One region of the Aneurinibacillus thermoaerophilus genome, then DNA from elsewhere that is predicted to be linked to it. Evidence: riboswitches for the same ligand, from Rfam matches in the RefSeq annotation. Region 1 holds a riboswitch; the other holds the start of a gene.
The links. Region 1 has a riboswitch for cyclic di-GMP ahead of K3F53_RS10790 (hypothetical protein). Riboswitches for the same ligand answer to the same signal wherever they lie in the genome.
Positions count from the first base shown of each region.

Region 1 (4,219 bases):
TTCGCCTTTCTTATGGTTGTTTGATCGTACTTACATCATATAAGAAAATGGCGAATTTTTGTTTTTTCTGATTGAGAATGATTCAACAAGTTCATTAGATAAAAAATAAAGTTTTCCTACAAGAGGTACTATGCATCCAGACATTCATTCTAATACAAATACTAAAACAATAAAAAAAATTTACATTCCTGTAAGTACAAAATTTTGGCTAAGTCATTTTATCGCTTTTTTGTGGATGTGCTTTTCCATTTATATTTCCATGCCTTGGTTAAAGGATTTATCAAGTATTATTTCTTTTCCTTTCGCTCTGCTCATTATTATAGGAATTTCATATATTCCAGGATATATGAACGCTTTTCTTGTTGCAAGCTTAGTCTTTGATCGACAGCCGCCGTTCAAGAATGAGTTTTCCACCGATTCTGTAACCGTTCTAATAGCTGCTTATAATGAAGAAGAAAAAATATTTAATACATTAAGATATCTTTCAAAGCAAGATTATAAAGGTAAAATAACTACGATGATTATTGATAACGGTTCAACTGATAATACTGTTTCCGAAATACTAAAAGCAAAACAGGAACTAGACTTGGATATTGCAATTTTTCACGAAGAGCATCCTGGAAAGTTTCATGCTTTAAACAAAGGACTACAATATGTTACGACTCCATATGTAATTACACTAGATGCAGATACATTATTGCATCCATCCGCTATTCGTTATATCGTAGCCAGAATAAAAAGTAGTTCAGAAGAGATATGTGCAGTGGCAGGCTCTATTCTTGTTAAAAATAGTCGAGATAATATATGGACAAAGATACAGGAATGGGATTATTTTTTAGGAATTGCTTCTATTAAACGGCTTCAGGGTTTATATCAGGGAACACTTGTTGCACAAGGAGCCTATAGCATATACAAAACTTCATGCCTCAAAGAAATCGGGGGATGGCCTAATGCAATCGGTGAGGACATTGTCTTAACATGGAGACTTTTACAAAAAGGGTGGAAAGTTTATTTTGAACCATTAGCAGTAGCTTTTACAGAAGTACCTACCAGTTTGAAACACTTTGTTCGTCAACGCTCTCGTTGGGCTAGAGGAATGATTGAAGGGCTAAAGGAAATTAAACCCTGGGAACAACCCCAGCTATATACAAAATACTTAACCTTTATTAATTTGATTATGCCTTATTTGGACTTTGCATACACATTCTTTTGGATTCCTGGCCTTGTTCTTGCATGGTTCGGTTACTATTGGATTGTTGGACCTATGACATTACTCGTTTTACCTCTCACTTTAATAAGCTATAGTTTCCTTTATTTCTTTCAAAAAAAATATGTTTTTACCTCCTTACATTTAAAAGTTCGTAAAAACTTTCTCGGTTTTCTTTTATTTGTTCTTTTTTATCAAATGATTATGTCACCCGTTTCAACATATGGATATATACAAGAAGTGTTCAAACTACAAAGGATATGGAAATAGCAGCTGCATTCTACAAAAGCACCCAGGGCTGAAAGTTTCGCTCTAGATGATAACCGTCTTTATGTGACGGGAAAAAATGAATCATGTAGAAAAAAGATAGCTGTAGCTGATACCGATGGTTATAGAGCAAAGCCTCGCCACCCAAATGGGCAGCGGGGCATTATTATTTTTGCTGCACTCTTCCTCTAAATACCCCGACAATGTTTTAACATGACACTACAGAGAAATCTAATTCCAATGGTAGGCATTCTAACATTTTATCTCAAACTATTTTCGTCTATCATACGCTTAATTCTCTCTTTTGCTTCTTCAATATCCAATTCAACACTACTAATGATATCTAACCAATGTTCCTTCTGTTTTTTCATCGTAAAAAATATGGTTGGTTTTTCATGTTTAAGAATAGTGATTAGTTCTATTATTGGTAATGTTTCCCCAATCGCTTTCTCTCTAAGCAGACCTTTAAAAAAACTAGTAAAGATATAATAATGCTGTGACTCATCATGGTGTTTCTCTAGAAGTTTATAAAAATCCACTATCGCATCAACAACTCGATACATTTTTCTTCTCATATATTCCTCCTGGCAACTGGCTGGCATATCTTAAAGATAGAAGCCCCTATAGTTTTGCGTCCTTATCTTTCAATAAGTTTACCTTTTTCAGCAGGAATATATTATCACTAAAAACAAAGCGATAATAGGTATAAAGACATGCAAAAATTGCACCTATCTGACACGGCCCCTTCGCTTATCTTCTGATACTATCATCATACTCCCCCTATTTCAAAACAGCGCCCATCCAATCAAAAATCAGGCCATTTATCCCCGGATTAATTTAATCAAAGATATAACAGCACCATATACCCCCTAAATCATTGAGCGGTTAACTCAAAATAGTTTTATGTCTACTTCGTAACATTTATAAACATAGACCATCCTATGCAAATATGTACTCAAGGGGACAAATGGTGAGTGATAAATGGGGTTCCAAATTATCGTTTACTGATCTTATTTTCTTAGATAAAATTTATGTATATTTTATTTAAATTCCAAAGGAGGAATAATATGTGAAAGGGGAGAAAGTCGTTATCACAGGATATGGAATCAAAGTTCCAGGTGGATATAATGTAAATCACTTTGCCGATACTCTTTTAACGGGAAAAAGCGCTCTAGACCTTTACATAGGAGAAGGAACGGAAGGAAAAAATATCGCATTCGGGGTTGTACATGATAGATTAGCAGAAATACAGAATAAAAAGTATAGAAGATACCCTAGGATCAGTCTTCTGGCTATGTCAGCCGCAAAGGAAGCGCTACAAATGACAGGAAATATCCATTTAGATCAATATAAAACAGGAATTTTCCTCGGAACGGCTTTAGGGGGAACCCTAGGATACGATGAGATTGTCGTTCTTGCCCAACAGAATAATCTGAAAGATATGCCTGTCAGTGGATGTGGGATCGTCCATTATCATAGCTTAGCTTCTTCAATAGCAGAGTTTCTAGGGGTAAATGGAGTTACGAGAACCGTAGCCACAGGATGCGCAGCAAGCATTGATGCCATCCAGGATGCCATTATGTATTTGCGTTCTGGCGAGTTAGACATCTGCATCGTAGGGGGGGCCGATGCGCCTATTTCTAAAACAGTGATATATGCCTTCGGAAAAATAAGATGTTTATCACAAGACAAAGAGCTACATATGATGGGCGTTCCATTTTCAAAAAAGAGCGGAGGATTTGTCATCGCTGAAGGAGCAAGCGTATTAGTGCTTGAAAGAGAATCGAGCGCTCTGAAAAGGGGAACAAAGATTTTAGGTGTCATTGACGAGGTCAGTACATCAAACGATGGAAAAGGAATATTTTTTTCAGACAGCGAAGGGAAACATTTGCTTCGTGATTTAGAAAAGGTAACTAAACATAGAAAGCCTACATATGTCAATAGCCAGGCACTTGGAATGAAAGAAAACGATAGGATTGAAGCTATCAACCATATGCAGTTGTTTGGTAAAGATGTTCCTATTACTTCTATAAAAAGTATAACCGGTCATACGTTTGGAGCAAGTGCAGGAGCACAAATGATTTCTTCTCTTATTGGAATGGAACGGAATTTCATTCCTAGTACAGTGAATGCGGTTCGAGAGGATTATCCGGAACTGTCTATTGTATATGATACCATTCAAACGGAAGTTGACAGTTTTGTTGTTACTTCTCATGGATACGGTGGAAATAATGCTGCTATTTTCATCTCTAAATACCCATTTTAAAAAATTCATACTTACTGAGGAAGGAAAACGAATGATTGAAACACATAAGGATAAAGAAAAATTGTTGTATTTAATTATCGAAAAAGTTCCAAACATGATCGAAGCGCATATTCAAAATATGCTACAAAAAACTGAAAACTTCCATAAAGTTATTGAAGACCTTGAAGCCTATAGAACTTCTTTATATTCAATATATACTACTGTGGCGAGAATATTATTTAAAGAGAATGAGGAATATATAGAAGCGCTACAACAGCTGGAGAAAACAGGCTATGAAGTAGGGCTTTATTTTGGAGAAGTAAAAGAAATGAATCGAGAAACATTCCTCCAGCTAACACATAGTATTCGAATACATTCTTTTGATTATGTTTGTTCTTTAATTAATGTTCATCTCTCCAAACCAGAAGAACGCTCTTTTCTGATCTCTAGGCTTTTTGAAATTCTAAATGCGAGATTTAACAGTTGTGTCAACGGCTTCC
Region 1 is NZ_CP080764.1:2,083,858-2,088,076, forward strand. Features, by position in the region: gene K3F53_RS10785 (glycosyltransferase family 2 protein) at 131-1,477, shown strand; gene K3F53_RS10790 (hypothetical protein) at 1,735-2,049, opposite strand; cyclic di-GMP riboswitch class I at 2,058-2,142, opposite strand; gene K3F53_RS10795 (beta-ketoacyl synthase N-terminal-like domain-containing protein) at 2,544-3,740, shown strand; gene K3F53_RS10800 (sensor histidine kinase) at 3,772-4,219, shown strand, end outside.

Region 2 (4,219 bases), 690 kb from region 1:
ATACGACGAAAGGGAATCCATCTGAGACGCTTACTAAGTATGTAGAAGAAATTTTCGCGCCTGGCAAAGAGGTAGATTTGCTGGAGAAGGCAACGTTGAAAGCGCGTGCTTATATGGAAGATTCTACATACCGTACAAATGTTATCATCGGTTTGCCGAACCCGATAGGAACGGTGCATCCGGTGCAGCGCACCGCGCTGGTGGAAGGGTATATGGATCGGATCATTGCTCAGTGGAACGCAAAAAATCCACAAGCGCTGCGGCTTGTGGGCTTTTATTGGACGAATGAAATCGTTCCTGATTCAGACCGTGAGTTTGTGAAAGAAATCGGCACAATCGTGCGCAAGAAGGGATATAAATTTTATTGGGCGCCATATTTCCAGGCAGCAGGTGCCGAACAATGGAGAACGCTCGGATTTGACTTCGCCTGGATGCAGCCGAACCATTACTTCAGCAAAGACAATTTCACAGGCATGGATATGCTAGGAGAGACAAATACGATTGCTCGGCAAACAGGAGCCGGTACGATGCTGGAGTGGAACTGGAAGCTGCTTGAGGATCCGAAATACGTGCGAGCATTAAACGAGTATCTTGACCTAGGTCGCCTTGTGGGTGCGGAACACCCAAGCGTGTTTGTATACGATGGGGAAGGAGCGATCGATGCCTTTTTCCATGATGGGAATTCACAAAAACTTGGCTATGTGAAAGAAAAGCTACTTGCCTACCTTTTATCACCGTCACAAGAAGAATAAAAAGAAAGAGGGCGATGGGCCCTCTTATTTTTTTACGTGTTTTTGGATCACAATGTTGTTGATTTCAATTGTTTGTGAAGCTGTGTCATAGTACATATCCCCGACAATCGTACCTTGATCTTTGGCCATAAGCATAACGCTCCAATCGGCGCTTGCTGGAAATTCCAGATAAGCAGGTACGTTTGACCGGGCATTTCCGGCAATTTCTCCGCTGTACCATTTGTCTGAAGCAACATGATAAATAAGCGTTTGATGTTCCGAAAGGGAAGGCAGGTAGATGCGCAATGTCCCGTCATGCGTCACTTCTATTTTTTGAAACGTTTCATATAAACGTTTTGCCCAGAAATTGATCGCATTGTAATCTCGAATTTGGCCCCGCTTGGGAAGGATAGCATTTTGTGCTTTGTGCAAGTTTGCGACTACTGTTTCAGGGCTGCTGCTAATGAAACGGGTGACAGCAGGATTGTAAGACGGTTGTTCCGGCATTTTTTGCATGGTGGATGCGATGCCAGTGTCGTGGGCCATTTTTAGAAATTGAACCGCTTCCACTCGGCTGACTTTTTGGGAACTTCCGTATCCTGCGATGGTTGATTCACCATCCATGCCTTTCGTAATGCCGTGCTCATACATGTAAGCGATAGCGCCTTCGTCATCGTAATGGTGGCCGCCGGCAGCGGAGAAAAGGCGCGCAACTTGGATACGTGTCAGCGCGTCAGCGCGTTTGGCCGGATCGTTTATGCCTGCTGCCGGAAGATTATATTCACGCGCGAGCGCGTATACTTCCTCTGTTGTTCCTGTTCCCAGCTTGTCCCGCGTGTCAGGGAATAGGCGCATCATCATCGTAAGAAACTCAGCTTCTGTAATCACTTCGCCGGGATTAAAGGTTTCGGTCTGCTTTTCATTCAGTATTCCGGCCTGTGCCGCCCAGGGAAGGGTTCCATTTTTCCAGGCCCAATGGTCGCGCGGCACGTCGGTAAATATACCAGATGCGTCCAGCGCGTAGGCCGGAGGCGCGGAAGCAGCCATGATACCAGCTGCGAGAATAAGTGCGGTGGTTTTTAGCTTTATCTTGTTTGTTTGCGTTGTCATCTTCTCTTCTCCCTTTCTATGTACTAAATATGTTGCATTCATATATTAGGCTCTTCATATATTCCAATGTTTGTTTCAACCTTATTTTCCTCCACTTTCTATATATTTTACCTTATATTTGGCCCTACACCAAAACATGTTTTGCAAAGAGCAATTATGTCATATGTGTGGATGAAAAAAAATATGAGAGAAAATATTCATTTCCTTTCCTTGCAATTCTATCTTTTTTATGCATACTTTGGACTATAAGGCCTATAATATTAATTTTTTTTAACATTATAGCTATGATAATCGACAAATACTGATAAATTTGTTATAGTAATAAATGACTGTAAAGTTATATAAATGCATGCTTCGATAATGGCAAACCCACTGAAAAGTGGGGACGCAAAGCCACGGGCCTACCGTTTATGCTGGCATAAACCATGGCAGCCGGGTTGCCGAAAAGCTGGGGTTATAAATAAATGAATAGGCATATAACCACGGCTGTTTCGCGCACGAAAGAGCCCTTTTTTATTTTCTTTTCAAAAAAACACAAAAAGGAGACGAAAGATGAAACGACAATATTCTATCCAATTCAAACATCAAGTAGTGAAAGAGGCTTTAGAGGTAGAAAGTTTAAGTATAGTCGCGCGTAGACATCGCTTAAACTCCCGCATCATTTATCGCTGGGTTCGCGAATTTAAGGAAGGAAAATATTCACTGGCGCAAAATAAATAGTGGATAAACACGCACGTTGTCTTTTGGCTTTTTGAAAAAATGGACTCCAATGGTATTATCTGAATTTTTAGTTCTATTCATTATTTTTTGCTTATATGATAAAAAGTTCTCTCAAGGGGGAGAACTTTTTATTTTCTGTTGTTTAAAGTATTAAAATACTACGTATTAATAAAAACACGGATGGTTCTTATGTGATTCGGGTACAGTAAAAACGGAGGTGATAGCCGTGGCCATTGGACTTACGAACAAGCAAATCGCGGAACGGCTTTCCGCCGCTTTTACGATCGAAGAAATGAAAGAAGCTGTGCAGGCATTAATGGTGGAGAACAATCGTCTCATTGAACGGCAGTTGCACACAATGTTTCAGGAATATTTAACAGAAAACCATTACGAAATAGACGATGGGATAGAAGACGGGATGCAAATTAGATTTCATTAAAAACGGCGAATGCCCTGCTTTGGGTGTAGAATGTACGACAAAACAAATCCTCCTGCAATTTTCCAGGAGGATTTGTTTTGTGGCGCATCGTCTATCCATCAAGTTTCCTCGCACCAATTGCATTTGTGGCTTTTTTTTGTTTTTGGCTTGTCAGCCAGCTGAAACCGCGGTTTACCAATTGGGCACAAATCGCCGACACAGCGAATGTAACTGCATAGATGCTCAGCATATACAGCGCGGATATAGCTTTGTGATGAAAAATCCATTCAATGGTAAAGTTCGTTTCCATAAACTTGTTAGCGTATATAATAAATGCTGGATGTAGTAAATAGATATAGAATGTTAAACCTTTCTGAAAGCGCAGGTGCAACGCATCCACAATATAATGCAATATCGCCGCGCTGGAGACGAGCAGCGCAAATGTTGCTAAGACAAATATTAGATGGTTAGCTGTATATAGTTTAGATGACATAACGAAAAAGTACATAGTAAATCCGGATAGAACCAATAATCCAATAAGAACAATTTTATGCTTTTCCATAAACATAAACATCGGTTTACGATACCAGTACAGTAAGTGTCCTAAATACAATGTAAAAATCCAAGTCGGTAAAAAATGACGTATACCTAGACCAAACCAGCCATGTGCAATTATATGAATATACATATATTGTATGACAAAGAAAAGGGTGATAACCAACAGAATGTTTTTCTTCATAATTAAGCGGCGGAAAAGATAAGCGAATACATAATACTGGCAAAGCATAAAAATAAAGTACAGGTGCCCTGCGGTTTGACCGGTCAAAACATCCTGCCAGTCTTTTTCGTTTGTCGGTATGCCCTTTTTCATAATAATAAAGTACAGCACACTGGCAAACAGAAAAGGAAAATAGATGTATTTTAGCTTTCCTTTAAAAAAGCGTGTGCCTGAAAATTTTTTTCCATCCAGACTGTGTGCAGTAAAAAAACCAGTAATAATTGCTAAAATCACTGTCCCGTAACGGCTAATCTGGTTCAAAGCTGTCTCCCAGAATGTCCACTCAATGTAATCGTCGACATCCGCAGTGTAATGACCGGCAAGTACAAGAAATGAAGAAAGCAGTTGCATCAAAAACAGTGAAGAGAAAAGTCTTTTATCTGAATACATAAAAATTCCTCCGGATTTTAAGTGCTCTACGCTTATCTATGCTCAGATTATACAAACATTTTATGTTAAGTC
Region 2 is NZ_CP080764.1:1,397,592-1,401,810, forward strand. Features, by position in the region: gene K3F53_RS07435 (DUF4855 domain-containing protein) at 1-752, shown strand, start outside; gene K3F53_RS07440 (S-layer homology domain-containing protein) at 777-1,841, opposite strand; cyclic di-GMP riboswitch class I at 2,194-2,286, shown strand; gene K3F53_RS07445 (transposase) at 2,394-2,561, shown strand; gene K3F53_RS07450 (hypothetical protein) at 2,788-3,000, shown strand; gene K3F53_RS07455 (acyltransferase family protein) at 3,092-4,147, opposite strand.
Region 2: it holds a riboswitch for cyclic di-GMP, as region 1 does, so the genes downstream of both, K3F53_RS07445 (transposase) here and K3F53_RS10790 (hypothetical protein) in region 1, are expected to answer to the same signal.